Regions from separate parts of the Virgibacillus dakarensis genome, predicted to be linked through region 2. Evidence: riboswitches for the same ligand, from Rfam matches in the RefSeq annotation. Region 2 holds a riboswitch; the other holds the start of a gene.
What was found. Region 2 has a riboswitch for FMN ahead of ribD (bifunctional diaminohydroxyphosphoribosylaminopyrimidine deaminase/5-amino-6-(5-phosphoribosylamino)uracil reductase RibD). Riboswitches for the same ligand answer to the same signal wherever they lie in the genome.
Positions count from the first base shown of each region.

Region 1: linked by a shared signal. The riboswitch ahead of CZ382_RS21500 (ECF transporter S component) and the one ahead of ribD (bifunctional diaminohydroxyphosphoribosylaminopyrimidine deaminase/5-amino-6-(5-phosphoribosylamino)uracil reductase RibD) in region 2 are both predicted to bind FMN.

Region 1 is NZ_LT732554.1:2,487,880-2,503,599, forward strand. It holds gene CZ382_RS21460 (MalY/PatB family protein) at 1-275, opposite strand, end outside; gene CZ382_RS21465 (glucose-6-phosphate isomerase) at 488-1,834, opposite strand; gene yugI (S1 domain-containing post-transcriptional regulator GSP13) at 2,008-2,394, opposite strand; gene CZ382_RS21475 (potassium channel family protein) at 2,487-3,488, opposite strand; gene CZ382_RS21480 (thioredoxin family protein) at 3,694-4,260, opposite strand; gene CZ382_RS21485 (M20/M25/M40 family metallo-hydrolase) at 4,363-5,451, shown strand; gene CZ382_RS21490 (S8 family serine peptidase) at 6,285-10,652, shown strand; gene CZ382_RS21500 (ECF transporter S component) at 10,994-11,581, opposite strand; FMN riboswitch at 11,746-11,892, opposite strand; gene CZ382_RS21505 (TraR/DksA C4-type zinc finger protein) at 12,151-12,498, opposite strand; gene CZ382_RS21510 (hotdog fold thioesterase) at 12,516-12,902, opposite strand; gene CZ382_RS21515 (1,4-dihydroxy-2-naphthoate polyprenyltransferase) at 12,921-13,856, opposite strand; gene CZ382_RS21520 (isochorismate synthase) at 14,085-15,470, shown strand; gene menD (2-succinyl-5-enolpyruvyl-6-hydroxy-3-cyclohexene-1-carboxylic-acid synthase) at 15,473-15,720, shown strand, end outside.
Region 2 is NZ_LT732554.1:2,751,321-2,767,040, forward strand. It holds gene CZ382_RS22825 (VC0807 family protein) at 1-59, shown strand, start outside; gene CZ382_RS22830 (DmpA family aminopeptidase) at 96-1,088, opposite strand; gene CZ382_RS22835 (alkaline phosphatase) at 1,186-2,544, opposite strand; FMN riboswitch at 2,911-3,060, shown strand; gene ribD (bifunctional diaminohydroxyphosphoribosylaminopyrimidine deaminase/5-amino-6-(5-phosphoribosylamino)uracil reductase RibD) at 3,453-4,568, shown strand; gene ribE (riboflavin synthase) at 4,549-5,136, shown strand; gene CZ382_RS22850 (bifunctional 3,4-dihydroxy-2-butanone-4-phosphate synthase/GTP cyclohydrolase II) at 5,166-6,365, shown strand; gene ribH (6,7-dimethyl-8-ribityllumazine synthase) at 6,375-6,854, shown strand; gene CZ382_RS22860 (ABC-F family ATP-binding cassette domain-containing protein) at 6,949-8,829, shown strand; gene CZ382_RS22865 (DNA-binding protein) at 8,955-10,670, opposite strand; gene CZ382_RS22870 (C45 family autoproteolytic acyltransferase/hydolase) at 11,116-12,168, shown strand; gene CZ382_RS22875 (DMT family transporter) at 12,204-13,145, shown strand; gene CZ382_RS22880 (ABC transporter substrate-binding protein) at 13,508-14,524, opposite strand; gene CZ382_RS22885 (ABC transporter ATP-binding protein) at 14,542-15,303, opposite strand; gene CZ382_RS22890 (FecCD family ABC transporter permease) at 15,307-15,720, opposite strand, start outside.

The sequences.
Region 1 (15,720 bases), 260 kb from region 2:
CTGAAAGAAAGATGATCAGGCGAAAATTTCCAATGATGCCTTCTTTCAACCCAATCCACTATTGCACGTTTTACGTCATCATCAATAACCGTATAGCCAAAAATTCCGTGTTCTGCCCGTTGTACAATTGCATCGATTACTTCCTGTGGTGCTTTAAAATCCATGTCCGCAACCCACATTGGCAAAACATCGGGCGATTGAAACATTGATTCTACTAGATCCCATTTGACGGATCGTGTGTTTTTGCGATTATGTATGAAATCGAAATTCCCCATTATTAAACCCTCCTGATAGTCAAATATAAATACCATTATAGCCTATAAAAACAGATAAAAAAAAGCAAAGCGCTTTTTACGCCTTGCTTACAGGGGGAATACGAGAAAGTCTTACGTTTATAGTATTACCCCATCAAACAAAAGCTAAACACTTTTTGGCAAAAAAACCACCAAAATTTTCTGCTGCAAATTTTTCGAGTACAATAGGAAGTTTACAATCGTTTTTCCAATTTCGCCTTTTCTTCCTCAAATCCTTTTTTTCCAAGTAAGGCAAACATGTTTTTCTTATATGCCTCAACACCTGGCTGATCAAATGGATTGACACCTAGTAAATAACCGCTGATAGCACAAGCCTTTTCAAAAAAGTAGACGAGGTAACCGAATGTATAGGCATTAAGTGCAGGAATCTTGATTACGAGATTCGGAACGTTTCCATCGGTATGCGCCAGCAAAGTGCCTTGAAAAGCCTTCTCATTAACTTCACTAACCGTTTTTCCTGCTAAATAATTAAGCCCATCCAAATTCTGTTCATCTTCTGCTAATGTTATATCTTGTTTTGCGTTAGTAACATATAAGACGGTTTCAAAGAGATCGCGCCGTCCATCCTGAATATATTGCCCCAGGGAGTGAAGATCGGTGGTAAAGTTTGCGGATGACGGGAAGATTCCTTTCTGATCTTTTCCTTCACTTTCCCCAAATAATTGCTTCCACCATTCGGCAAAATATTGCAGCTGAGGTTCGTAATTAATGAGCATTTCAATTGTTTTCCCTTTATTATAGAAGATATTGCGAATGGCTGCATATTGGTATGCCGGGTTCTTAGCAAGCGATGGTTCTGCATAATCGTTCATCGCATCTGTTGCACCATCCATCATATCATCAATTGAAATTCCGCTGACTGCAATTGGCAATAGCCCTACAGCGGTTAATACGGAGTAGCGTCCTCCAACATCATCTGGTATGACAAAGGTTTCATAACCTTCATTTTCGGCAAGTGTTTTTAATGCACCTTTTTCCTTATCGGTTGTTGCGTAAATCCGTTTTTTAGCTTCCTCTTTGCCATATTTGTTTTCCAGCCACTTGCGGAAAATGCGAAATGCGATTGCTGGTTCGGTCGTCGTCCCACTCTTCGAAATAACGTTAATGGATATATCCTTATTTTCAAGAACATCCAGCAATTCCTTCATATATGTAGAGCTTAGGTGATGGCCGACAAAAATTACTTGGGGATGGCCATTTTTGTCATTGGTAAGCTGATGACGGAACGAGTGATTTAGCATTTCAATCGCTGCCCGCGCTCCTAGATAAGATCCTCCAATACCAATAACAAGCAAAATATCTGAGTCCTGTTTAATTTTTTCAGCAGCTGACTTGATCCGGTCAAATTCCTTTTTATCATGGTTTTTTGGTAGATCAACCCACCCTAAAAAGTCATTGCCGGCACCTGTTTTATTATGTATGGCATTATGTGCGGACGTTACGAATGAATCGAGGCTCTGCAGTTCGCTTTTTTTCATAAATGCAAGAGCTTTTTCATATGAAAATGTGATATGTGCCAATTTTTATTCCTCCCAATGTACATTTAATTTAACTTTATCGAAAGAGGGGAAGTAAATCAAGAAAGTGCATCTAAAAGAAAAAGCACACGCGGTTTCTATCGTCAAAAACTGCGTGTAACTCTGAGTCCTCGTCCAGCTCCAGCGCCGCTAACCGGGTGCTTCCGCTTTTGATTCTACTTTTTAAATGTTCCTTCACGTTCTTCTGATTGCTCAATCCATTCTGCCAATTTGTCTTTTAATGTATTGAATCCGCCTGTTGAATCATCTTGCTGTTTTGCTGCCTGGTTTTTCGGTGTCTTGATGTTTTTCTTTGGTGCTTCTTCAGTTGCACGAATGGATAAGGACACTTTATTATTTTCTAAATCAACATTTAATACCTTCACATTTACTTCGTCGCCAATAGCTAAATGATCATGAATATCTTTCACATAACCGTGCGTTACTTCTGAGATATGAACGAGTCCTTGTGTTTCATCATCTAAAGCAACAAACGCACCGTATGGTTGAATTCCTGTAACTTTTCCTTGTAAAACTTGACCAGTTTCAAACTTGTCTGTCATGCTGAACAACTCCTATACCTTATTCGTTTCTTTTTACACAATAAAACATTTTAGCATATATTGTGTTGCCAGGCAAAAATTAAGGGAGGAGATTATTGCTGTCCAGACATAGTTAACAGTGTGTCACCTTCTTTCATTTTGCTATTAATAGGAGGATTGATCTGCCATTCCTGGTTTCGAATGATGCCAAGCAGTAAACTTTTTTTGTCGAAAAAATAAACAATGGCCTGCTGAAACGTTTTTCCGGCCAATTCGTCTGGAAGCTTGACCTGGTCAAAATGCTGACTGGATAAAAGATGCAGGATTGTTTCATATGGTTCTGTCTCTTTTCGATTAAACAGCTCATGGTAGAGTAAAACGCTCATAAAATCATTGGAGCGAATTATCGTTGTCGCACCGGCTCTAATCGCATTTTCAATTTGACTTTTAGACAGAATCTCAGCAACGATCGGGACGTGCTGGTTGTTTCCACGTACGGCGACCGTTGTTAAAATCGTGTTATGGTCAGCCTGCCGTTCCTTTTTTATATGATCAGCTGTGATAACAACACTTTTTGCCAATTTGATATTGGCTTGGTGAAGTGTGGCATCCTCGGTTGCATCACCATGAATAAAATGAACCGGAAATTGTTTGTATGGTAAATGCGTCAGGGTCCGGTCGATTAGCACTATTTCGATGTTAGGGTCATGCTTTGTCGTTAGATTGACTAATTGTCTTGTTCGCTCATTCCAGCCGACAAAAATGACATGATTACTTGCTTTGAAGGCAACTTTTCCTTTGGAGAGGTCCTGCTCATGCTGAATAGTTGCCGCGGAAATATGGGTAATATAGAAGGTTAGTAAACCACCACCAGATAATATTAGCAAAATACCGATTACTCTTCCAGTTGTGGTTAGTGGAACTACATCACCATACCCTACTGTCGCCCCTGTAACAAATGCCCACCAGACACCGATAAAAATAGTAGGAAATTGTTCGGGTTCAACAAAATGAATGATGATCCCGAAAAGAATCATGACTAAAAAAATGGTTAAAAGCAGCCGGACAAAGACCGGAAGCCGGTAATAGATATGTTTAAATATTTCGATACTCATATTTTCACCTTATATCTTAAGATAATACCCTATTTTCAGTATAGACAAAGGACATTACGGGTTATACGAGGCAAATAAGAAAAGCAGAGGGGGTGTGATGCACTCTAGCTTCTGGGCGCCGGATCAGGACGTGGCTGTCGCAGAAAGTACATTAACGCAGCCTACATTTTTATACTTCCTATAACTAAATAAAAACTCACCCTAGTTAGCGTGAGTTCTTGGCAGATTGCAATGTATGTTTTAGGCTATTGTATACTTCATTCCAAAAATCGGTATTATCGCGAAAGGATTTTGTCATGAAAAGCAGCATTTCGTTAAATTTTTCCTTGTAATCATCGGCAACCTTTGGCGGTAATTCTTTTTGGGATGCGTTGACAAAGCGTTGTAATTTATCAGCACGCGGACCCCATTTGGTAATTTCATTCCCGTTTTCATTTATAAAAATAAAGATCGGAATGGAACGAGATTTCCCATTTGTTAAATACTGATCCATTAATTCCAAATTCTGATCACGAAGCAGCATTTTTACGGACATGCTTGTTTGCTCAGCAAGTCTTAACAGAATCGGGACATTAAGCATGGCGTCCCCACACCAATCCTCCGTTAAAACGATCACCCGTAAATTCCTGTCTTTAAGAGAGTTGACAAATGCCTGATCGTCAGGCACAGTGAAATGATCATAAATATAGAGCAGGTTTTCCTTGTGTTCTTGCATGGATTCGATATATGTATCAGGTAACATTCCTTTTTCATACCATTCGTTCAAGTTCATTGGCAAACAGCTCCCTTTAGTGGATAGTTGACTAAATTCTAACCCGAAGGACTTCATTCGTAAACAAAAGTGCTTCCTTTTTAAAAATTTGCTATGATTGTAATGTATAAAATATCAAGGGAGGAATATGACGTGGAACAAGCAAATCGGGACTTTTTATTAACCCTATTACATACACCTTCACCATCAAGTAGTGAAATGGAAATTCAAAAAAAATGGATCAACTATGTAAAAGATTTCGCTGATGAGATTAAAACCGATAACGCGGGGAATGCGATCGGCGTGTTAAATCCGGATGCACCGTTTAAAGTGTTGCTTGCCGGACATTGTGATGAAATAGCGCTCGTGATTAATCGAATTGACAAAGAAGGTTTTTTGCACTTTGACAAAATGGGAGGGATCAATCCGAAAGCGGCGGTTGGAATGAAAACAACTGTATTAGGATCGGGCAAGACCGTTACCGGCGTGATCGGGGTGAATGCCCAGCATCATGGCGGTTTGAAGGATGACTTTGGCTTAGCGGATTTGTTCATCGACTGTGGGTGGAAGACGAAAGAGGAAGCCGAAAAATATGTGCAAATTGGTGATCTTGCTGTTTATCAAACTGACCCGGAAATCTTGATGGAACGATATGTATCTGGTCGCGGCTTGGATAATCGCACTGGATCATTTATTGTAGCGGAAGTACTGCGCCGTCTTTCCGAACAAGGATGCCAGGTTGGTGTTTATGCAGCTAGTACCGTCAACGAGGAAACAAATATGGGCGGAGCATATTTTGCTGCAGCTGGTATTGAACCTGCAATGGCGATTGCTTGTGATGTCACGTTTGCAACGGACTACCCTGGCGTAAATAAAAACAAACATGGTGATGTCCGGTTAGATAAAGGACCTGTCCTTGCCAAAGGTGCACCGATTAATATTAAAATCAACAAATTATTGGAAAAAACAGCTCGAAAATTAAATATCAATGTTCAATATGAATTGACACCAAGAATGACCGGGACAGACGCAGATAAAATGCGGTTAACTGGTCGCGGTGTACCAGTGTCCCTCGTATCACTGCCATTGCGTTACATGCACTCACCTGTTGAAACATCAAGCTTGAAGGATATGGATGAAGAAATCGAGTTACTGGTCACCATGATTGCGTCTCTAACCGGAGAGGAAAGCTTAAATCCGCTTGAAGACTGATAAAAAATAATTTTTATCACGCCTTAACGGGCTTTAAAACCCTCACCTCTAGGCATGGGTAAACCAAAAACGGGAAGGGTGTGGTAAACAGCCCGTTCTGGTCCGATTCGCTTAGCAAGCATTCAGGTGAGTTTCACTTTATGTCCAAGCCTTAATCCATTAATGGATTAAGGCTTTTTGCATATGAGAAAATATGAGTCTTTGGACACCCTTGAAATGATTCATTAATGCGACTTAAGATGTGCTTAAGGACAATTTTCATCCAAAAATAGATGAAAAGGGTCTATTTACCGTTTTATACCACGTAAATACTCGAATATGGAAATGTTTTCTAGGTGAATCTCCGCATTTTTTGTCTATTATAAAAAATTTTGAAAAATAGTTTAATAGTCTCATTACCTTTGAAATAGCGTTACAGCAAAGGTAGAGGGAGACAAGGAAGGTATGGCAAGTCATGACTAGGTCTATGGACTGGCTATAAAACTTGGGCAAACAGTTCTTATTTATCAATTATGAAAATTCTGATTTAAAACGACACCATTCGACATCTTTTTTATACAGAATCCATTATAATTTTTAATAACAGCCAGAATTATACAAACGGTACAATGGACAGCTTAGATCCTCACTAACTATTGTGTAGTAAAGAAAGGGGGAAAGGGGTGTCTTTTTTCTATTGTCATGGGTTTCGGGTTGCTTCTCTTAAACCAGTTGGAGCAGTCGTAAATCAGTGACAATTTTTACAAAAAGCACAGTTTTAAAAATCGGGAGGAGGAAAGGAATTGAGAAGAAAACGGCAAATACGGCTCTTTAGTATTGTGAGTTCGTTACTCATGACATTTTCTTTACTGGCACCGGGAATGGCTAGTGCTGAGAAGAATGACAAGCTGTTTCAGTCATTACATGATTCACAAACTGCTGCAAAAGCAAAAGTAAGTAAAAGTCTGCTTGATGAATTTGATAAAAATGATAATGTTACCTTTTTAGTCAAATTCAAAGAAAAAGCAGATACCAAAAAGATCGCAAAGGAAGCCAAGGATAGTGCGAGCAAGGCAAAGTTAACGGCACAAAAGACAGAACTTGCCCAGCGCTCCGCTGTTGTTTCCGAGCTTAAAACAACATCGCTCGAATCACAGCAAAATGTAACACAATACCTTGAAAAACAGGCTGAAAAAGGCAATGCCAAGGATATAAAATCCTATTATATTGTTAATGGAATGGCGGTTACAGCAACAAAAGAAGTTGCTCAAAAGATTGCCACATTTAATGAAGTTGAAAAAATATTGCCTAATGAAACACGGCAATTATTCAAGTCGAAAGTAGCTGAAACGAAAACACCGAAAGCCGAAACAGAAAATGTGGAATGGAACGTGGATCGTATCGGTGCCCCGCAAGCTTGGGAAATGGGTATTGATGGATCCGGGACAGTTGTAGCCACCATTGATAGTGGCGTTCAATGGGATCATCCAGCATTGAAAGAAAAATATCGTGGATACGATGCGGCAACCGGAGAAGTAGATCACGACTTTAACTGGTTTGATGCAACCGCTGGCGAGGCGGAGCCAATAGATGATCTCGGTCATGGGACACATGTTACCGGAACAATGGTTGGTGGTGAGGCAGACGGGACAAACCAGATCGGTGTTGCCCCGGGTGCTAAGTTTATTGCTGCTAGAGCATTCTCGGGACGAACCGGAACAGATGCCGATATACTAGCAGCAGGTGAATGGATTTTAGCCCCTACAGATGCAGACGGAAATGCCAGAGTCGATATGGCTCCAGATGTGGTCAATAACTCTTGGGGTGGCGGAGCAGGACTTGATGAGTGGTATCGTGATGTTGTTATTAACTGGCGTGCTGCCGGTATTTTTCCGCAATTTGCTGCAGGTAACGTTGATGATGGAAATCCAGGGGGACCAGGATCGGTTGCAAACCCTGGGAATTATCCAGAATCTTTTGCAACTGGTGCGACGGATAAAAACGATAAGATTGCTGGTTTTTCGTTACGTGGACCATCCCCATATGACGAAATAAAACCTGATATTTCGGCTCCAGGGGCTGGCATTCGTTCATCTGTGCCAGGAAATGGTTATGCCGGAAATAATGGTACATCCATGGCTAGCCCAGCCGTAACAGGGGTTGTTGCCTTATTACGTCAAGTTGATGCGAGTTTATCAGTTGACGAAATAGAAGAGATTTTAATAAATACAGCAACGCCATTGACCGATGATGAGTATCCGGAATCGCCAAATAACGGATATGGGTATGGGTTGGTCAATGCATATAATGCAGTATCTTCGGTTGAAAGCGGAATTGGAACATTGCAAGGTCAGGTTACGAAAGAAGGGGAAGATAATGAAGCCCCTACATTCGAACATAACGCACCTGCAGAAACGTATGCAGGAATGGATCTTAATGTAACGATTGAGGTTAATGATAATATCAGTGTTTCATCGGTAGTTTTGCAGTATCAGGATAAAAATGGCGAATGGCAATCGGTTGAAGCTACCCGTACTTCTGGTGATTTTAAAGCAGGTGAATATCGCGCAACCATTCCTGGAGACCAAATTGATGGAGATTCACTTGTTTATAAGTGGACAATCGATGATTTCGGAAACAATGAAGTCGTTACCGAAGAATATACGATTAATGTTAAACCTGGGATTTCCGTTGGTTATTCGGAAGACTTTGAAGCAGAACCAACAGGCTGGACATCATTTGGCGAAAAGAACAGCTGGGAATGGGGAGCACCAACGTCAGGTCCCGAAAGTGCAGCATCAGGTGAAAAAGTCTATGCAACAAATCTTGACGGAGATTATGAAAGTAATATGAATGCAACTCTTGTGATGCCGCCAATTGATCTGCCTGAAGGAGATGCATACTTGCAGTTTAAACAATGGCATGAACTGGAACAATATGACTCAGGGAGTGCTTATGATTTTGGTCATGTATTTGTTTCTACCGATCAAGAGGAATGGATACAGTTAACTAGAATGCAAGGTACAACAGATGGTTGGGAGGATGCAGAGATTGATCTTTCCGAATATAGCGGACAGCGTATTTATATTGGTTTCAATGTAACATCTGATTCCAGTATTACCAAGGCTGGGTGGTATATTGATGACGTTGCGCTTACAGCTTCACCACAAAGCAGTAATGTTTCACTTGGAAAAAATCATGGAGCTGACAAGGGATTAGGCATAAATAATGGACATGGAATAGGATTAGGAAATGTCCCAGCTTCAAATACCGAGGCAAATAAAGGCAAGAGTAACATTGGTCTTGGCGTAATTAACAGCGATGGAAAAGCAGCATTAAAAGAAAAGGTAAATCCAGCCAAAATCAAGCCGGAATTACCTAAAAAACAAAACCCTCCTGTGGAAGAGGACGTAATTAATCCTACACTATTGCCATTAGGTGCGCAAGTAAGTGTTCTGGAAAGTGGACGTTCGGTTAATACAAATCCAGCAAATGGATCGTATTCCTTAGCACATCCAGCGGGAACATTTACCGTACAAGCGGAAGCCTATGGTTTTAGTTCAGAACAGCAAACAGTTACAATCGAAAATGATAGTGTCACTGAAGCAGATTTCACATTAACGGAACTCTCGCAAGGCACTGTCAGTGGTACAATCACAAATGAACAAACGGGTGAACCAATCGAGGGTGCAACCATTCTTCTAATAGAAGACGCAAATGTTACACCGGTAAAGTCAGATGGTGACGGTAATTATTCACTAACTGCTTATGAAGGTTCTTACACCCTTAAAGTGATGGCCCGTGATTATCACAGTAAGGAAGTAGAAATTACGGTTGACGATGAGAATCTTAATGTAGATGTAGAATTAGAACCATTTTTCAGCTATCCGGGCGGAGAAATCGGCTATGATGATGGTACCGCTGAAAATGCCCGAGCATTCTATGATGCTGGAAATGGCTGGGCAGTGAAGATGTCCTTACCTGAAGGCAAAGATTCCGCGATTGTCACAGATGGTGTGTTCCGCTTCTGGGATACGGAATTTCCTGTCCCAGGTGGTACCGAATTTGCTGTCGAAGTTTGGGATGCATCAGGTGAAGATGGAGCACCTGGCAAGAAATTAGCCGGTCCAATTGACGCGGAAGCACTACGTAATGGTGAGTGGACTGTGGTCGATTTAAGTGAGCATAACATTGTCGTTGATGGCGATTTCTATATGGTTTATATTCAAACCCATGCTAATCCGAATACACCGGGTCTGGCTACAGATGAGGATGGACCGAATGCTGAACGCAGCTATCAGCTTGTTGGTGGGGCTTGGTCACCGTCCCCGGCCATTGAAGGAAATTATATGATCCGTGCCCGTGTAAGCTATGAAGTAACGGCACCGGTTATTACATCACCGGATGCAGATCTAATTACGAATGAAGCGGATATCACGGTAGAAGGTACAGCATCACCGACGACAACGATTCAATTGAAGAATAATGGGGAAGAAGTTGGTACGGCTGAGGTAGGCGACGATGGAAAATTTGCTATACCAGCGGAACTGTCAGAGGGTGAAAATGAGTTTACTGCTGTGTCAATGCTGGATGGTGCGGTAACCGGCGAATCAGAACCTGTTCCGGTGACATTAGACACCACTAAACCGGAGCTGACCATCGACAGTCCAAAAGACGGTGACAAGACAAATCGTGAAACGGTTACTGTTGAAGGAACGGTCGATGATGCCAACCTTGACTGGGTAAAAGTTAATGGTCAAAAAGCAGAGGTTTCGGATGGTAAGTATTCCAAACGTATTTTGCTTGATAACGGTGAAAATCAAATAAAGGTGGTTGCCAAAGATCAAGCAGGTAATAAGGCAAAAGAAACCGTTACGATCGATGCTAAATATAACGCTCCTGCCATTGAAAATGTAACACCTGCAGAAGATAAAAATCTGCAGGCAGGGGAAAGCGTGAAAATTGAATTTGACAGTGAGCCTGGATTTGATGCTACATTCTTTATCCACATGCCACTAACAAATGCAAAGGCAAGTGTCAGTAATGCAACAGAATTACCTATGCGGGAAACCTCTGACGGTCATTATGTAGGCTATTGGACGGCGACGAATAATGTGAAAGCTGATGGAGCTGTTATTGAAGTAAAAGTGGTTGATGATTATGGCAACGAAACCCGTAAGGAAGCAGATGGTAAATTATTTATCAATGTTGATAGTGAGTAATCTGGCGTTGAGGGTACAGAAGAGATATCTCTTCTGTACCTTCTTAATGTGTTGCTGTTGTGAGGTTCAGCAAATTTCAGGTCATGTTCGGCGGCTATTGCCAGTATGTTCAAGATTTTTGACTTTGGTTCAGCAATTTTGGCCGAACATCAGCAACTTTCCGAACAACTACACCGACCGATGTTGACTTATCGTACGAAGGCGGGTGTTGCACACTAGCCGCTGGGCGCTGGAGCTGGACGTGGCCCCTCTCGACTATCCAGTTACCCCAGCGTATAAATTTTATAATTTCCCAGAACATAAAAAGCCAACCCCGATATCCAGGGTTAGCTTTTTTATGGTTATACAATATTTGCTTGCTTCTGCTCAATCCAGCTGCGCATTTTAACGAATAATGGAATAAATAATATTCCGATGATAATTCCTTTTATTATGTTGAACGGCAGAATTCCAGCGATTACGGTATACCACTTTACACTTTCTATACTCATCTCTTCCATTCCCATAAACAATGCATAGATTGGTAAAAAAACGAGATAATTTAAGATGCTCATGCCAATTGCCATCATAATTGTACCAGCGATTAAACCTGATACGACACTTTTGACACCTTTAAATTTATGATACAAATAAGCTGCAGGAACGACAAACATTACGCCGGCCAGGAAATTCGAAGCTATTCCTACAGGCTCTCCACCACCGATAGCCGCATAAAGGATATTTTTAATAGCCTCAACGATTACCCCGGCAAGTGGTGAAAAAATGAATCCAGCAATTAACGCCGGTATATCACTGAAATCGATTTTTAAATACCCGAAACCTGGTAACACCGGGAAATTTAAGAAAAATAATAAAAGCGAAATTGTTCCTAGTAATGCAAGAATAATAAGCTTTAGTAATCGTGATGATTGCAGTTTTGTCGATCGCATCATCAATTCCTCCTTCATCGGTTTATCGATTCACATCTCGTGATGAAGGATAAGCCATTTCCCGCGCAAAATAAAAACCCTAAAGCCTGCCTAATCGGGGCTTTAGGGTAAGTTTAATATACAGGAAATAAATAGCACATCATACAATGCACCAGAAAACGGCTCGACATCTTCTCCCATCCAGACTGTAACTGTCGGTCCTGGACTTACACCAGGTCAACCACCGAGACTTTGCTCAGGCGGGTCACGGACTTAGAACAATACTGCTCATTACCGTCGGTCGGGAATTTCACCCTGCCCCGAAGATGGAATCGATATTCTATTGTTGTATATTAGTATACAATCATTTTGCAGATTTGAAAAGGGGAATGCATTTATTTTTTCAAACTAAAACGATCCCTCCATCAAGGAATTAATCTTTATTTATCCTTAAAAATTGCTGAAGATTTTTTAAAAGTTGCTGAACCAAGCCGGAAATTCGCTGAACCCACCGATTAAATCCTCGACCTAGTGTCAACCTTCAGCCAAAAATAGGCTGCCTCCTTCAAAATGAGACAGCCTATCAACTATCATTCCTCTTCAACTAAGTATCGTGCAGTCGGTTCTGCTTCCAATCGTTCTTCCGGTATAGGTTTTCCTGATTTTTCACTTACCCCATATGTGCCGTTCTCGATTCTTGCCAATGCGTCATCGATCTCCCGTAACCGGTCACGGCGCATTTGATCAAATCCGGTATTGCGTTCCTGTTCAAATTGCTCCGTACCCATGTCTGCCGGATGGTTGTCATAATCAGCAAGTTCGTTAATGGAATCATTGGGGCTAGTCCCTTCATGTTTCTTCATGTCAACGATCAGTTCTTGTTTCATGGTTCTTAACCGATTTTTAAAATAAGCTATTTTTTCGCTGCTGAGGTTCATCGTGATCTCCCTTCCTGTTATTTTTTCTTAGGAACAATTCCGATTGTACAGCGTGAGATGCAGATGAGATCTTCCGTTTCATCGACAATATTAATTTCCCAAACCATGGTCGTTTTTCCAATATGTCGGGGAACGGCTTTGGCGGTTACTGTACCTTCACGTTTACTTTTCACATGATTAGCATTAATTTCGATACCAAATACATTAAACTTATCCGGATCAATATGGACAAATGCCCCTATACTTGCAGCACTCTCTGCAAGTGCGACATTTGCTCCGCCATGCAGAAAACCAGCAGGCTGGTGTGTCCGATGATCAACAGGCATTGTCATAACTACGAGATTTTCCTCAAGTGTTTGTACTTCGATTCCAAGTGATTCCATTAGTGTATGGCCAAAATCCATCGAAAACAACTCCCCTGCTTAAAATAACTTACTGAGTAATAATGAAACGCCTAATAAAAATCCGTAGATCGTATTTGTTTTACCAGTGGCAATCATGGCAGGCACCATTTCCAGCGGTTTGGTTTTTCCCTGGAATTTTTTTACTACGTCCACTGCTTTAACTGCACTGATAAACACAATGATCGACCAAACTGGTAATAATCCATCAATAATGTAATAAGCAGTCAGCCCGAATGCAATGAAAAACAATATCCCTAAAAAGCGGACGGCATTTTTCCTGCCGAGCAGAATTGCAATTGTTTTTCGTCCGTTTTCTTTATCACCGTCCAGATCACGAATATTATTGGACATCATAATACTTCCAATAAAGATCGCAACCGGAATGGATACTAAAACGACAGTGGCTGTAATCGCCAAGGTCTGAATGTAATAACTGATCCCAATGATTACGGTTCCCATGAGAAAACCGGAAAACAATTCGCCAAGTGGTGTATAGGCAATCGGTAATGGCCCGCCTGTATATAAATAGCCGAAAAGCATACAAACTAAACCAATGACTGCAATCCACCAGCTGGATACCGCGCAAATATAAATACCGAGCAGCATCGCGATACCGAAAAAGGCGATGGCTAAATTTAGTACCGTTTTTGCCGGAATTCCATCACGGACGATTGTGCCACCGATCCCAACAGATTGCTCATTGTCTAGTCCACGTACAAAATCGTAATATTCATTAAACATATTTGTTGCCGACTGAATTAACATGGATGCAACAAGCATTGCTAAAAATAATGGGATGTTTATGGAACCATCGATATAAGCAAGCATCGTTCCGACAAAAACGGGAACAAATGACGCGGTTAATGTATGTGGCCGCAGTAGACGCCACCATATTTGAAAGCCTTCTTTTTCATTTAAGACATGTTTTATATTTGTTTTATCTGTTGAATGCATAAATGTGTTCCCCCTGAACATCAATATCATATTAAGTTTAGGCAATTCGTTATAGGGTGTCAATAAGTAGATGAGATAAATTCACAACCAATAGACAATGATTGGGAAAAGAACCTAATATAGTATTTAATAGGGGGAATATGCCCCATTCCTTGAGAAACCATGTAAAAGAGCATAAAATAGAGAAGGAAGTTTTATGACTGTTAGTGTATAACGGAGGTAGCATGAATGATTGAAACAAAGAAGGCATTGCTGGAATCGTTGCTCGATCAAGCAATTGTGCTTGCGAATAACACGGATTCTGCACAACTGGTTAGTTTTACAAAAAAAATAGATGAAATAGATCCGCTCCAATTTTTTGAAGCGGCCAAAGATCAGGGGATGAATCGTACTTTTTGGACAAGTACAGCAGATGAATTCTGTTTAGTTGGGGCTGGTACAGTTTGCCATCTCATAGCGGACGAAAATCGTTTTCAGGAAACAGAAAAACAATGGGAAAATCTCGTCAGCAATGCGTTGATTCATAATCCCTATCAAACACCTGGCACTGGATTGGTTGCGCTTGGTGGAATGAGGTTTGATCCGAAAAAGGACAATACGGATCTGTGGAAGAAATTTAAAAACAGTGAATTCCGGGTGCCGCGTTTGACGTTAACCAAACAGAAATCTGCCTTTTATTTGACGATTAATACAGAGGTAACCAAGGATGACCATACTGGCCAGCTTGCACATCAATTAAGAAAAACAGCTGGCTGCTTTTTGGGATATACAAATAGTCATCCAGTTGCTGTAAGGCTGAAGCAAAAGGAAGAAATTGCACCGGAACAATGGAAAGGATTAGTTAAACAGGCAACGGATAAAATTAACCAAAACAAGGCTGAAAAAATAGTACTTGCACGTGAAATGCGTTTAAAGCTCTCAAAACAACCAGCGATCACTACTGTCTTAAAAAAACTTTTAACTTCTCAAACGAATAGCTATATTTTTGCCTTTGAGCATGATGACGATTGTTTTGTTGGAGCAACACCGGAAAGACTGGTGAAATTGGAGCAAAATCAACTGCTTTCTACCTGTTTAGCAGGAACTGCCCCTAGAGGAAAAACAACTGCTGAGGATAAAGAAATCAGTAAAACGTTATTACACGATCCGAAAAATCGGGGGGAACATGATTATGTTGTGCAGATGATAAAAAATGCAATTAAGCACTATTGCTTGGATATCCAAATTCCCGATAAACCCGTTATTTATCCATTAAAAAATTTACAGCATTTATATACACCTGTTCGGGCTACACTCAAAAACGGGTATAGTATTTTTGATATCATTAAGGAATTACACCCGACACCAGCACTCGGTGGTGTTCCGAGAGAAGCGTCTCTTACCTTTATCCGGGAATATGAATTATTGGATAGAGGCTGGTATGGGGCACCGGTCGGCTGGCTCGACAGTAACCAAAACGGCGAGTTTGCGGTCGCGATCAGATCCGGGCTTATTCAGGGAGATGAAGCGTCATTATTCGCAGGGTGCGGAGTCGTAAAAGATTCCGATCCAGAAGCGGAATATGAAGAAACGTTAATTAAATTTGCGCCAATGCTGTCCGTTTTAGGAGGATAAACATGGAACATACGGAAACATTAACACGATATATTGCCAATTTTGTTGATGAATTAGTTAAAAGTGGCCTAACAGAAGCTGTGATTTCACCCGGTTCACGATCAACACCACTAGCGATGACAATCCGGGCGCATCCAAAGCTAAAGCAGTGGGTTATTATTGATGAACGATCTGCCGCTTTTTTTGCATTAGGGATGGCCAAAAAAATTAAGCGGCCGGTTGCGCTCGTTTGTACTTCAGGAACGGCTGC
Region 2 (15,720 bases):
TAAACAAATTTTTAGAAGCAGGTCGGCATGAGCAGACCGTTAAGCCATTAGAGGGGTAGTATTAGCAGACTAAAAAACGAGCATCTGCCCGTTTTTTAAACAAAAGGGGCCTTCTCGACCACTCGTCCCTTTCTGCCTTTTGTCGTTTCCGCTTTTTTGAGAGAACGAATCACTGCTTCTTCCGTGACTTCTACTACCGCTTGAAAAAGCTTATTCATAGCCGGATGATCATCACGTACAAACGTCATGGATGCTACATGCTCGTTACTTTCATGGCTGTATGGATTGGCTGTTGAAAAGGCGATTGCGATATCACCACTGCCATTCGCAATATGGCTTCCAGTTCGGCCTAATCCTGCGGTACAACGTTTGGCTAACCGCTTCAACTGCCTGTCATAAAGCGGGGCATCGGTCGCAATGATCATCATGATCGAGCCATCGGGCATAGTAAGCTTTTCTGTGTCCCAGCTAGTGAAAAGAGCGTCTTCTCGCTTGCCGAAATTACTTAGTACGAGACATCCAACCGTATATTGCACATCATCGACCGCAACGAGGCGGGAAGCAGTGCCGATTCCGCCCTTATACCCAAAGCAGACCATCCCTTTCCCAGCACCAACAGCACCTTCTATTACGGGTTTACTTGTTGCGTTTCGGATCGCTTCTATTGCATGCTCCGGTTTCACCGCTTGCAGACGCATCGAATTTAAACAACTATCATTACACTCACCCACAACAATATTAATCGAACTTGCCGAATCGCCAATTTCCTCGTTTTCATTCAGCATGTATTGTAGTGTTCCTTGCAAGACTGTGCCTACACTGAATGTGTTGGTTAACATAATCGGTGACTCCAGTAGCCCAAGCTCATCAACTTGGACAAGTCCAACCGTTTTCCCGTACCCGTTAATAACAGAACTTGCTGCACGGACTTTTTTCGTAAAAAGATTTCCACCATGCGGCAGGATAGCTGTTACGCCAGTACAAATGGTATCCTGTTCATCGATTTTTTCATATAGCGTTACATGTCCAACCTTGATACCGGAAACATCCGTAATACAATTCGAACTGCCTTTTGGTAGAGATGTCATTTTGTTTGCTCCTTTCAAGCTTTTACCATTATTATACCGATATTCAATGGATAAAAATAGACTTGCACCATTCTAAAGGAGCAAGCCTATGAAATGTTTATTTTAAAAACCTGAAAACTTCATTCGCAATGTCCGTGTTTTCGATCAATCCGGAAAATCGTTCACTCTTTGGACCGTAAGCATATACTGGTACATCGACCCCGGTGTGTCCGCCAGTAGTAAATCCGACACCAGCCCGCTTATTAAATACCTCCGAAATTCCATGATAGAGGGTATCAAAATCGTCGCTGTCAGCAGCTTCCCTAATTGACTGCAGCTCATTTTCTGTGAAATCAAATTCAACGTACTCATCTAACACGTCCTCAACTGACGCTCCATTGATTATTTGCTGAGCCATAAATTCAGGTGTGCGTTTAGCTGCTTTGATTGCATCTGGGTTGAAATTATATCCCCCGTCACGCCCAATCGAGAATCCTCCTGTTGCATGATCGGCAGTTAAGACAACTTGAGTATGCTTGTTTTCTTTGGCAAATGCAATGGCTGCTTCGAATGCCTTTGCGAAATCCTCCATTTCACTCATGACACTAACGGAATCGTTATCGTGTCCGGCCCAGTCGATTTGGCTGCCCTCAATCATAAGGAAAAATCCATCCTTATCTTTACTTAATTTTTCTAACGCTGCTTTCGTCATATCTTCTAGTGAAGGTGTAGATTCATCACGATCAATTGCCTTTGGCAGACCTACCGGAGCAAATAAGCCAAGTAACTTCCCATTTTTATTTTCTTCCATTTCGCCAGCAGATGTCACATAGCTATAGCCGTCTTCTTTAAATTCTTGAATTAGATTTCGATCATCACGATCAAAATAATTGGTACCGCCTCCAAGCATGACATCTATCTTATGTTTTCCACTGATCATTTCGTCAAAATAGTCATCAGCAATTGCATCATAGTTTTGTCTGGAAACATCATGTGCACCAAAAGCTGCTGGTGTAGCATGGGTTATTTGTGATGTTGAAACAAGCCCAGTTGCCTTTCCTTTTTCTTTTGCGGCCTCTAGTACGGTCTTAACAGGCTGTTTATCTGTATCAACAGAGATAGCACCATTATATGTTTTTATTCCCGCTGCCATCGATGTTGCTGCAGCTGCTGAATCGGTTATATTCTCTTCTTCGTCGTTAGAATACGTCTTTGCCATTCCTGTAAAATAGGTATCAAAAATAGTTTTCTCCATCTCTGGGGTGGAAGGATCATCTTTCATGTAACGATATGCTGTGGTATAAGCAGGGCCCATACCATCACCAATTAGTACGATTACGTTTTTTGCTTTGCCTTTGTTGTGAGGTGTTTCTTTGTGCTTTGGGCTATCAGCATAAGAGCTTACACCGTTTGCTCCAAGCAATCCGCCTACAGTAAGGATACAAATAACTACAATCAGCCATACTCTTTTTCTCATGATTCTCCTCCTTAGTAAAGTTATAATAAAACTATGAAACTACTTTTATAGTAGAATAAAATGTTCTTTTTAAACATAGTCGATTAGTTGTGAATTTTTAATGTATTCTTAATAGAGTTTAGAGATTCTTTAAAAGTAGTCGAAAATAGTTAAATCGAACTGCAAAAGTCTACATAGGGCTAAACCAGAATTATTTTCTTATCAAAAAACAGTATTTTTAGCGCGGTTCGAACGTCATAAATCCATTCTTTGATCCAAAATGCACGGTAACAGCAAAAATGAACACGCTGGAATAAAAATATAAAGTTCAAAAAACTTGCGATCAAATCCCATTTACGTTATAACTAACATACAACTTCATATCGCAATTTCCTTCGGGGCAGGGTGCAATTCCCGACCGACGGTAAGGAACTCATTTTTGTTCTAAGTCCGTGACCCGTGCGGTTTGAATACCAAACGGTGGATCTGGTGAAACTCCAGAGCCGACAGTTATAGTCTGGATGGGAGAAGGAATTTCGGATAGAAGCTATCTGTGTATAGAAAATACTTATAGAGATGTATGTTTTTTTACGTCCAATCTATTAGTATACCTTTTTTTCAAGGGATAGGAAAGTATAAAATTTTAGCCCTATTCAGCTTGGATCAAGGTAGGCCACGTCCGGCTCCAGCGCCCAGCGGCTAATGTGCTTCCTTCACCTCCGTACGATAAGTCAACATCGGTTCGCTTCCAGCTCACCGTGTTTCCTTTATCTCCTACGGCTCAGTCCAGCACATACGCCGCTAAACGGTCGCTTGCGCCTTTGTTCATACATAGGTTTATTGCTTGTTGATGAAAATTCTGTTCTTACGCCTCCGAAGCTTATTCGGGGGCTTTTTTAATGAAAAATAAAAGGAGTGGAGTGATGTCATTGAAGGATGAAGATTATATGCGATTTGCTCTGAAGCTTGCTGGTAAAGTTGCCGGTCAAACAAGCCCAAATCCTCCGGTTGGGGCGGTTGTTGTTAAAGAAGGACAAATAATTGGGTTTGGCGCCCATCTGAAAGCAGGCGGATCCCATGCAGAAGTTCATGCATTACAAATGGCAGGGGAAAAGGCCATTGGTGCAACAATTTATGTCACACTGGAGCCGTGCAGTCATCACGGAAAAACCCCGCCATGTGCAGATTATATTATTGAAATGGGGATCAAACGGTGTGTCATAGCTGTTTCGGATCCAAACGAAAAGGTTGCAGGGAGAGGAATTACAAAGCTTCGCGATGCCGGCGTTGATGTGGAATTAGGCTTACTTCAAGAGAAGGCTGAAGCGGTCAATGCAGCATTTTTTCATTATATCAAAACAAAAACACCATATGTCACGATGAAATCAGCAGTTAGCCTGGATGGAAAAACTGCTACCGCTACTGGTGACAGCAAATGGATTACAGGGAAGAAGGCGCGGCTGGATGTGCATGAATATCGACATAAGCATGATGCCATTCTTGTTGGGGTGAATACGATCATTGCTGATAACCCATCACTTACGACAAGGCTTGCGGGTGGCGGTAAGAATCCGGTTCGTATTGTTTTGGACACAAGTCTTAGAACACCAGTAGATGCCGCTGTTATTACCGATAATCAGGCAGACACATGGATTTTTACTGGCAAAAATGTACCTGATGAGAAAAAGAAAGCTTATCAGCAACGGAATCGTGTAACCATCATTTCATTGGATCGTGACCAGATTAATGTATCAGCTGTTTTGCAGGTGCTAGGGAGTAAGGGCATAATGTCCCTCTTTGTGGAAGGCGGTGCTGCAATAAATGGTGCTTTTTTGCAGGAGAATCTGCTGAATGAAATCATTTTTTATATTGCCCCTAAATTAATTGGGGGGAAAACAGCTCCGACCGCTATTGCTGGGCCGGGATTCCAGTCCATTGCTGAGACCCTGTCACTTCGCATAAAGGATGTTGAGATGATTGGTGAAGATATAAAAATTGTCGCAGAACCAAAGAAGGAGGAGTTAGATGTTTACGGGAATCATTGAGGAGAAAGGTACGATTAAGCAGCTGCAACAGGTATCGGAACAAGCAATCCAGATGACAATTGCAGCAAAAAAGGTGTTAAACGATGTACGGATAGGCGATAGTATTGCCGTAAACGGAGTCTGTTTAACGGTTACTAATTTTATGGTAAGCAATTTTCAAGTAGAGGTTATGCCGGAAACAATTAAATCAACTTCACTAAAATCGCTGAAACCGGGTTCCAAGGTAAATCTAGAAGGATCGATGCCTGCTAATGGCAGGTTCGGTGGCCATTTTGTTTCCGGACATGTCGATGGAATCGGAGAAATAGTAAGTAAGAAAAAGCGGGAAAATGCCATTTACTATGAAATCGAAATTCCGGAGAGCCTGACAAAATATGTTGTGCTGAAAGGCTCGATTGCACTTGATGGTGTAAGCTTGACTGTATTTGGGGTTGATGAAAATAAGCTAACCATTTCCCTTATTCCCCACACCGCATCAGCAACGATTTTAGGTGCTAAGAAGAAGGGGGATGCGGTCAATATCGAGTGTGACATGCTCGCTAAGTATGTCGGAAATATGCTTAGTTAACGATTAATGAAAAAGAAAGGATGGGTAGGATGTTTCATTCCATTGAAGAGGCGATTGTCGATTTAAGGAAGGGGAAGCCAATTATTGTTGTTGATGATGAAACCAGAGAAAATGAAGGAGATCTTGTTGCATTAGCCGAAAAGGCAACCCCTGATGTGATTAATTTTATGATTACCCACGGAAAGGGGTTAGTTTGTACCTCGATCAAAGCAGATTTAGCAAAGAGATTAGGCCTTTCGATGATGACGGATCAAAGCACAGACCCGTTCGGAACTGCTTTTACGGTGAGCATTGATCACAAAGATACAACAACCGGTATAAGTGCTGTGGAGCGTTCGAAGACCATTCAATCATTACTCAGGCAGGATGTACGTGCTGAAGAATTTAAACAGCCTGGGCATGTTTTTCCGCTAATGGCCAAAGACGGCGGTGTTTTGACGCGTCCTGGTCATACCGAGGCTTCTCTTGACTTGGCTAACCTAAGTGGTGCTTTTCCTTCCGGGGTCATTTGCGAGATTATTAAAGAAGATGGCACAATGGCCCGCGTTCCGGACTTGCTGAAGATGTCCAAACAATTTTCGCTGAAAATAATTACGATCAAAGCATTAATTGATTATCGTAAAAAACACGAAAGACATGTTAAACGTGAGGTTGAAACGGTATTGCCGACTGAATTTGGCACGTTTAGTGTAATTGGCTATTCCAACGACCTTGATGACAAAGAACATATTGCCCTGGTTAAAGGTGATATTCAGTCAGATATACCAACATTAACCCGGATCCATTCCGAATGTTTAACGGGTGATGTATTTGGGTCTTACCGCTGTGATTGTGGATCACAATTACATGAAGCACTTGCTAAAATTAATGAAGCCGGACGTGGCGTTTTAATATATATGCGGCAAGAAGGACGTGGCATCGGGTTGATGAATAAACTGCGAGCATACAAGCTGCAGGATTCTGGAGCAGATACGGTGGAGGCGAATGAACAACTCGGGTTTGCTCCGGATTTACGGGAATATGATCTCAGTGCTCAGATTTTATTGGATTTAGGTGTAAAAAAAGTCGACCTGCTGACGAATAATCCGGCAAAAATAACCAGTTTGGAGCCACATGGAATCACCGTCGAACGACGCATTCCACTCCAAACACCGCCTCGCAAAGAAAATGAGAAATATATGCATACGAAATTTGCTAAATTAAGTCACTTGCTAGAATTGCATCATTAATGGAAGGGGATGAATAAATTGGGAAAAATATATAAGGGAAGTTTAGTAGGAACCGAACTAAAAATAGCAATTGTTGTTGCACGTTTCAATGAATTTATTACGAGTAAACTACTAACCGGAGCAGTGGATACGCTAAAAAGACATGGGGTAAAGGAAGAAAACATTGATGTGGCATGGGTGCCGGGAGCTTTTGAAATCCCGCTGGCGGCACAAAAGCTGGCAACAAACCATGATTACGATGCTGTCATAACATTGGGTGCCGTCATCAGAGGGGCGACCGCCCATTTCGATTACGTATGTAATGAAGCTGCTAAAGGGGTTCAGGCAGCTTCATTACAATCTGGCAAACCTGTTATATTTGGTATTTTGACGACAGATACGATTGAACAAGCAATCGAGCGCGCTGGTACGAAAGCCGGAAACAAGGGAGCAGAGGCAGCTGTGGCAGCGATCGAAATGACAAATCTCACAAAAGGTATAGCGGAATGAGGGGAATCAGGGTAAAGCTGTGTGAACAGCTGTTACCCTGATTTTTATGATAGAATGGGAGAAGAGACGATACGTTAAGTTAGGATGAAAATCAATGCTTACAGTGGAAAATTTATATAAATCATTTGGCGAAAAAATATTGTTTAACCATGTTTCATGTGTGATTGCACCGCATGATCGTATTGGCTTAATCGGGGTAAATGGTACAGGAAAGTCCAGTTTCTTAAAAGTAATTGCCGGGCTTGAGTCCGCCGAAGAGGGAACGGTAAACTATAAAAAGGGTTATAAAATCGAGTATCTGGCCCAAGAGCCTGAATTAGATCCACATTTGACGGTAATCGAGCAAATTTATTATGGGGATTCAGTTGTTATGAAGGCAATCCGTGAATATGAGCAGGCCCTGAGCCAGTTAGCCCAAAATCCGGAAAGTGAACAAGCGCAAGAAAACGTGCTAACGCTGCAGCAGCAAATGGATCTCCATGAAGCATGGGAAGCAAACACGCTTGCGAAAACCATTTTGACGAAGCTCGGGATTACGGAATTTGATAAAAATGTTACCACGCTTTCCGGCGGTCAGAAAAAACGGGTTGCGATCGCCAAGGCATTAATCCAGCCAGCCGATTTGCTCATTTTAGACGAGCCGACAAACCATCTTGATAATGAAACGGTGGAATGGCTGGAAAAATATTTAGCATCGTATAATGGCGCATTACTCATCGTTACCCATGATCGCTATTTTCTGAATCGGGTTACGAATCGTATATTTGAATTGGATAAAGGAAACCTGTATACATATACGGGTAATTATACGTTATTTTTAGAGAAGAAAGCGGAACGCGAAGCATTAGAACATAGCCTTGAACAAAAACATAAAAACACACTTAAACGTGAGCTTGCCTGGTTGAAACGCGGGGCCAAGGCACGTTCCACCAAGCAAAAGGCGCGCATTGACCGTGTACAGGAAATGAAGGAAAAGGAATTCGACACAGTGAAGGGTGATCTGTCTTTCCAGGCAGGATCCACAAGGCTGGGAAAAAAGGTTATCGAATTAGAAAACATTGACAAGTCATACGATGGCAAAAAGCTGCTTCATGATTTTAATTATTTGGTTGTTCCTGGTGACCGTCTTGGCATCATTGGCCCGAATGGTTCCGGGAAGTCAACATTGCTTAATATGATGGCGGGGCGCATTTCCCCTGATAACGGGACAATGGCCATTGGGGAAACGGTTAAAATTGGTTATTATACGCAGGGTGACGAAGAGCTTGATGGAAACTCGCGGATTATCGACTATATAAAGGAAGTCGCGGAAATAATTCATACGAAGGACGGAGATGTGATAACTGCTGAACAAATGCTGGAACGATTTTTGTTTTCCCGAAGTGAACAATGGACATATATTCGCAGGCTTTCAGGCGGTGAAAAAAGACGGCTGTATTTGCTGAAAGTGCTGATGACTGAACCAAATGTTTTGTTATTAGACGAACCGACAAATGATTTAGATACCCAGACACTAAGTGTCCTGGAAGAATATTTGGAGCAATTCCCGGGTGTCGTCATTACCGTTTCCCATGACCGCTACTTCTTAGATCGGGTAATTGATCACTTGCTTGTATTTTCCGGTAATGGTAATGTTACGCGTTTTTACGGCAATTACAGCGAGTATTTGGAGAATGAAAGTGAGAAAAATGAGGATGCTTTAACGGCACCGGTTAAAGAAATAGGTGAAAAGCCCGCTCTGAAAAAGAAGAAGTTATCCTATATGGAGCAAAAGGAATGGGATAGCATAGAAGATGAAATTACTGAATTGGAAATGCATATTGAGAAGCTGCAGGAAGGTGTCGCAGAAGCTGGTAGTGACGTAGAAAAAGTGCAGGCACTTTATCAGGAACTCGGGGAGATGGAAGAATTACTCGAGGAAAAGATGGAACGCTGGACTGAGCTTTCCTTGTTAGTTGAGAAACTGAAAAGTTAATAGTTGATAGAAAAAGCCTAAGAGCACATCCTTAGGCTTTTCTATAGCTATTGTGTAATGGAATTAATCGACTGAAGTGCACTCCCCTAAAATTCATGAAAATCAGGCATGTACTATCCTGCACCCTACTCCGTCAATCCTTCAATCTCAATTGTATCAACGATTCCTGTGCCATTATCGCGGATGTTAGCCTTCAGCTTCACCTTATCTCCTTGTTGCAGAAATAATGACAATGGAGCTTTTCCGGCATTAATTGTATAAACGGTTTTATCCCCTTTTAACAGAAACTGAATGACCTGGCCTGCTTTTTGGGTCGTAACGATGGCGCGATCAACCTCGCCGGTTATTTCCTCCAATGCGCTTTCTCCAGTTGCTTCCACGTTACTTGGGTCCTGTGCTAATGCAAGGCGGTAGGATTCCAACGTTTCTCTTGCTGTATCACCGAATACAACAAAATCAGAGTCAGCGGCCTTGATGTACGCATATTTTTTAAATAAACCATTCGGATCCAGAACATTCACAACCCATGTAGGGTTTCCGTCAATGTTGTATAAAATCGGCATGGATCCTTCCCATTTTTTCTCCGGAAATTCCTTATTAACAATTTCCTTAGCACCTTTACTATCCATAATGCCGCTATTCTTTTTACTGTTGTAATAGGTTAATTCACCTGTACGTGCATTAATTAACGTATAACCAAGTGCAGAATCAATGTTTTCTTTTGGTGATGCCATATCGGTAAAGTAATACATATCCCCATTTTCGTCGAATACCGGCGTTACACTGCTTTCTGTTCCGGAGTCATTTGGAATTTTTACATCCTTTTTACCAAATAAGGAGTTTAGCCATCCATGAACATATTTACCAAAATAATTGTTTTCGTCTGTTGCCATTTCTGAACTTAATGGACTGTCAATGAAGTCCGGTGCTTTGTTCATATCGTATGCAACTGTTTTACTCGTAACCGGATCAACCACAGCTACTTTCATGTCTTTCATATCCGGTTTATTTGTCACGCCGATAGGTTTATATAATGTTTGCACATACCAGGGCTTTCCATCATCATCAACCTCAATTTGCGGCTCACCACTTTGAATATAATTGGGAAATTCAGCATAAATCGTGCGTTCGATATTATGATTAAAATAGCTTGAATTGGTATATTTCATTTTGCTGTCATAAAACTTCGGCTGGGCATTAATATCAGTTGCCGATATCATAAAATACCCCGCTGTTTCTTTTCCACGGAAATATTTCCATAATCCTGTGAATTCAACGGGTGCAACGAAAACAATGTCTTCACCCACTCTTTGCACCTGTAATTTACCTAAGTCGTAAAATTGTGTATTAGGTACAACACTCATCGATTTTTGTACTTTGTTTCGCGCGAATTCAGGAGATACAGTAATGGGCGTATCGTCTTTGTTTAATGGTTTCGCTTCTGCAACTTCCTGTTTGTCGATAGATTGATACGTATCATCCACTGTAAAAATTCCAAGCACAAAAACGGTTGGTATAGCGATGACTCCTAAAAGAATCACCAGGCCCAATGCTGCTTCATAGGAACCTATTTTTTTCTTCTTCGTTTTTACCGATGTAACTCCATATAATAGAAAAATCCCGACAAGTGCAATGCCGGTATTGGCAATTACCATATTTGGTACTGTTATCGGTAATAATATAATGTAATTAGAAACACTTCCTATAATGAAAAGAAAGATAAAAATAAGTAATGCGGCCTTGAACGTACCTTTGCGATGACTGTTTTTCGCAATCAAAATACCTGCTAATACAATGTACATGATGAAAGCTAGGATAGTTGTTGTTAAAATTCCTGTCATAGTCTCAGCTCCTATAGTGTTCTTACGCCAGATTCATACGAAAACGAAGCTTGATTGGTTTCACTTTTCCCCGATTTCTTATAAACTTGTACTATTAACAAAAGTGGAGGTGCCCGTTTAGCGGCAGGAGCTGGACGTGGCACATTTAAGCATATTCGGTATTTATAATTTCCGAGTTTTAAGTACGTGTTCAAAAAGGAGGATAAAAAGGACCAAGAAGTTCGAGGCGGTGTAGTTTCGAGCAGCGCAGTGTATGCAAATAGATACATGAGCAGCGCAGAAACAAGCCAACGAGCTTCCACAGGATGTGGTGACTTCGACGTTCGACACAGGACGTGTCGGAACTGAGTCGAAGATCCCCTATCCCGAAGTGTCATTTTTACCGGACTTTTTGAACATCCTCTTTAAATTAATTGAAGCCAAAATAATAAAGGGGGTTGTCGTTTTGAAGAAGATTTTTAGCGATATGATTCAATTTCGTGGTACACATTATGCGTTTGGATACAAACAGGGTGTACTGTTAAAGGATTCATTAACTGTAAAAAATCGGGAAAAACAGTGGAAGATTAGAAGACCACGTTTTACGATTGATATAGAGGAGACAAAGCAGGCCATACAAGCATTTGCCCCTGGTATTTGGGATGAACTGCGTGGTTTGCAGGATGCACTGGAATGGACAATGGAGGACGTACTGAAGGAATTTGGCGGCTACCGGCTGGAGTATGTGAAGAGTGGATGTTCTATTTTTACTGGTTCTAATTATATGATCCGTAATTATGATTACCATCCGAAAACATATGAAGGGCGCTACACTGTTTTTCAACCTTCTGATCAAGGGTATGCAGTCATTGGGCCGTCACAGCGCATAACAGGACGAATGGACGGTATGAATGAAAAAGGTCTTGTAATGGGTTATAATTTTATGCATCGAAAAAAGCCTGGAGACGGATTTATTTGTAATATGATTGGCAGAATCATTCTGGAGAACTGTGCGACGGTTGATGAAGGAATTGCGATGCTGAAAAAGATTCCACATCGTCATTCGTTTAGTTATACGTTGCTTGATCAGAAGGGAGAAACGTTTATCGTTGAGGCAACACCAAGAAAGGTAGAGGTACGTCAATCAAACGTTTGTACAAACCATTTTGAATTGCTAAAAGATGAAAATCGTCACCACCTTACCGATTCGTATAAACGAATGGAGGTAATGGAGATGCAACAACACACTATTATAGATGGATACCAGGCGTTTCGTATGCTGAATGGTACGGACAACGGTGTTTTTTCCAAGCAATATAAAAACTGGTCCGGGACAATTCATACATCCGGGTATTTTCCGAAGCAAAAAAAGGCATGGTTTGCGTTAGGCGGCGATCGGGAGCCGGTTATATTCGATTTTGCCAAATGGCTTGAAGGGGAAGCGTTTACGATCAAGCGGGTTTTAGGAGAGGTTGATACCGATTTGCCGTTTGTGCATATGGATGAGAATGTTCGCTAACGGTGTTGATAGCGTGAATGTGGGAGATGGATGATTTGAAGCATTATTTAACACAAAAATGGATCGTGATAAGCATTGCTATTTTTTGCTCAATTTTGTGGGGCAGTGCTTTTCCGGTTTTAAAGATAAGTTATGAAGAATTACAAATGGCTGCGGATGATACGATAGCAAAAATCGTGTTTGCTGGAATGCGTTTTTTACTTGCTGGGCTTATGTTGTTAGTCGGAATGCTGATTGCCAAACCAAAGGCCCTGCTCGTTACAAAAAGGCAGGCGATGTTTCTCGTTATTTTCGGGGTTGTGCAAACGGCTTTGCAATATTTTTTCTTTTATAATGGATTAGCAAATACATCCGGTATGAAAGGAGCGCTCCTATCAGCAAGCGGCACATTTTTTACCGTATTGCTGGCACATTTTTTCTATTCCAATGATCGCTTGAACTGGCCAAAAGCAATCGGCCTTGTTGCTGGTTTCTGCGGAATTATTGTTGCCAATTGGGGACAGGAATTTCAGCTTAGTTTCACATTAACTGGGGAAGGGTTTATGATTTTAGCAGCACTTACCGGAGCCATCGGTGCGATTATGGCGAAGGAACTGGCACTGGGAATTCATCCGTTCGCACTAACAGGCTGGCAGCTTACGATTGGTTCTGTCCTTATGCTGTTGATTGGTGTTCCGCAATTGAAACCTGGCGCTATTAGCTTTACACCACTTGGATGGGGGCTGCTCGGGTATGCGGCGCTTCTATCGGCGGTAGCGTTTGCGTTATGGTACTCTATCCTAAAATATAACAAAGCCGGGGAGGTCAGTATTTATAAATTTGTGACCCCAGTATCGGGAACGATTCTTTCGGCAATTTTTATCCCTGGGGAACAGTTAACGATTTTTATTATCGGAGCTTTGGCACTAGTTGCAGTTGGGATTATTTCTGTTAATTATAAACCTGGAAGGAAACGGCAAGCTGAAGTAAAAATGTAATTCGTTTAAGTTCTCTATTAATGCACCCATCTTCATAATCGGACACAATACTTTACAATTGGGCCGAAATATAATAAAGGTCGTTTCATATAGAAGGGTGGCACCAAATTTGCTAGCCAAAGTTTCGGCAGTTTTTGATAAAAACCCATCAAAAACTGCTTTTTCATACTTCAAAACGTTGAATTATAAACATTTGTGTTTTTGAAAATACAAATAAAAAATGGAAATCCCGTCAAAGGTTCAAGTCGAAACTTGGGCTAGGTATTGAATTTACATCTGAATCATCGACTGAAATCTTGAAAAGTATTTGATCGACATTAGCAATTAATATTGTGTCGACAACACTTCAACGTATTAGCATTCTATTTAAATAAGTCTGGATACATTTCTTTAGCTAAAATTTCCATTCCATCAATTGAGTTATAGCCATATCCAAACATATAATTGTAATCAACTGCATATATTTGCTTGTTTTTTATTGCTTTCATACTTGATAGTTTTGGATTGGCATAAAGGCCTTCTTTTACCTTATCAGCTTTTGCCGGATCATTATCCACCCACATTGGAATGATTAATACATCTGGATCAGCTTCAATAAGCATTTCGATACTAATCTCCCCGTTCTCATCTTTGAACACATTATCTAATTTAATCATACTGAATACGTCATTAAAGAATGTTTCATCTTTACTACTAGCCGAATAAATAGTAATGTCATTTGGGTCGGTTGTATGTAAATAAGCAAATGTTTTTTCCTCTTTAATACTATCTAATTTAGAAGTAATAGATTCTTCTCTATCCTTTAACTCTTTTATAAAACTATCAGCTTTATCTTGTACATTAAAAATTTTACCTAAGTTTTCAATGTCTTTATAGATTGAATCATATGTTGCTCCACTAATAGAAGATTCAAGTACATACGTATTAATTCCCATATCGTTAAGAGTATCAACTGTTCCTACTCCCCAATCAGCATTTTCAAATAAACCACCTCGTCCATAGACTAAATCAGGGTCTGTTCCTAATGTAACCTCTTTTCCAACATATGCATCACTTAATATATTTAATTTTGAGTATTCTTCTTCTACAGCTTTATCCGGTGCTCCAAAGCTTGCACCTACCCCAACAATTTTGACACCTAATCCTAAATGTAATAACAATTCTGCTGCTGGTCTAGTATTTGCCATGATTCGTTCCGGTGCTTTATCAAATACTTGATCTTTCTTTTCCCAAGTGGTTCCGCCTTCCGCTTTCGTATAATTTTCAATCGTAAGTGGGTAATGCTTTTTGGTTTGCGTTTCCTCTTCTGAACCACTTTGCGTTCCACAAGCTGTTAATATGACTATTAAAGTAACCCCAAGTAATAATTTCTTTATCATTTTCGTATCCTCCTAGTTTATATTTGATATGCAAAACCTAATCCATTTGTAATAGGATTAATATACGTTTGGCACTTTATTCGATATAAAGCTTCGATGGTTTCAGGTGTTAATACCTCTTCTGGTGTACCATGTGCATATACTTCGCCATGTTTTATGGCATAAAGATAATCACAGTAATGTGCTGCCATTTCTAGATCATGAAGGGCTGCCAGCACACCAATATTTAATTCCTTAACACATGTTAATATTTCAATTTGATATCGAATATCTAAGTGATTTGTGGGCTCATCCAAAATCATAAATTTTGGTTGCTGAGCAATTGTTCTTGCTAAAATAACTCTTTGTTTTTCACCACCGGACAGTGATAAAAAACTACGATCCTTGTAATCAAGTAAATTTGTTCGTGTTAAAGCTTCCTCCACAATCGTAAAATCTCCCTGTTTATCTGACTCGAGCAATTTTTTATGTGGAGTTCTACCTAACATAACCATTTGGTGTACGGTCAAATCAAAATTCATTTCATTAAATTGACCCACTACACCTAGTCGTTGTGAAATCTTTTTTTGGGAAGTATTTAATACATCTAGATCATCTAAAAACACTGTGCCTTTATGAGGAATTAGACTTTTATAGATACTCTTTAATAGCGTTGACTTTCCACATCCATTTGGTCCAATAACTCCCACAAATTGTTGTTTTCTAACTTGAATTGAAATATTTTTTACAATTTCTTTTTTACCAATTCTTACTTCCATTTCCTTTGCAACCAATTCCATTTTCTACCCTCCAAAATTATAGCCTTTTTTAACTAATATATAGATGAATAATGGCGCGCCAATCACGGATGTAATGATTCCAATTGGCAATTCAACATTATGTATTAACGTTCTAGACAAGATATCGCACCAAATTAAAAATAGACCCCCTAACAGAAGCGTTCCTGGTATTAATCGTTTATGATCAGCACCAAAAATACCTCTGCATATATGAGGGATGATAAGCCCGACAAAACCAACCATTCCTGCATATGCAACCATTGTTCCAGTGATAAGAGCGGTGATAACCATGTAAAGTTTCCGATAGGCACTTAAGTTAATTCCAAGTGTAATGGCGGATTCATCCCCTAACAGCATTGTATTCAACACCCGATGTTGAAATAGAAACAAAAGACACCCACCTAAAACTACTACCGC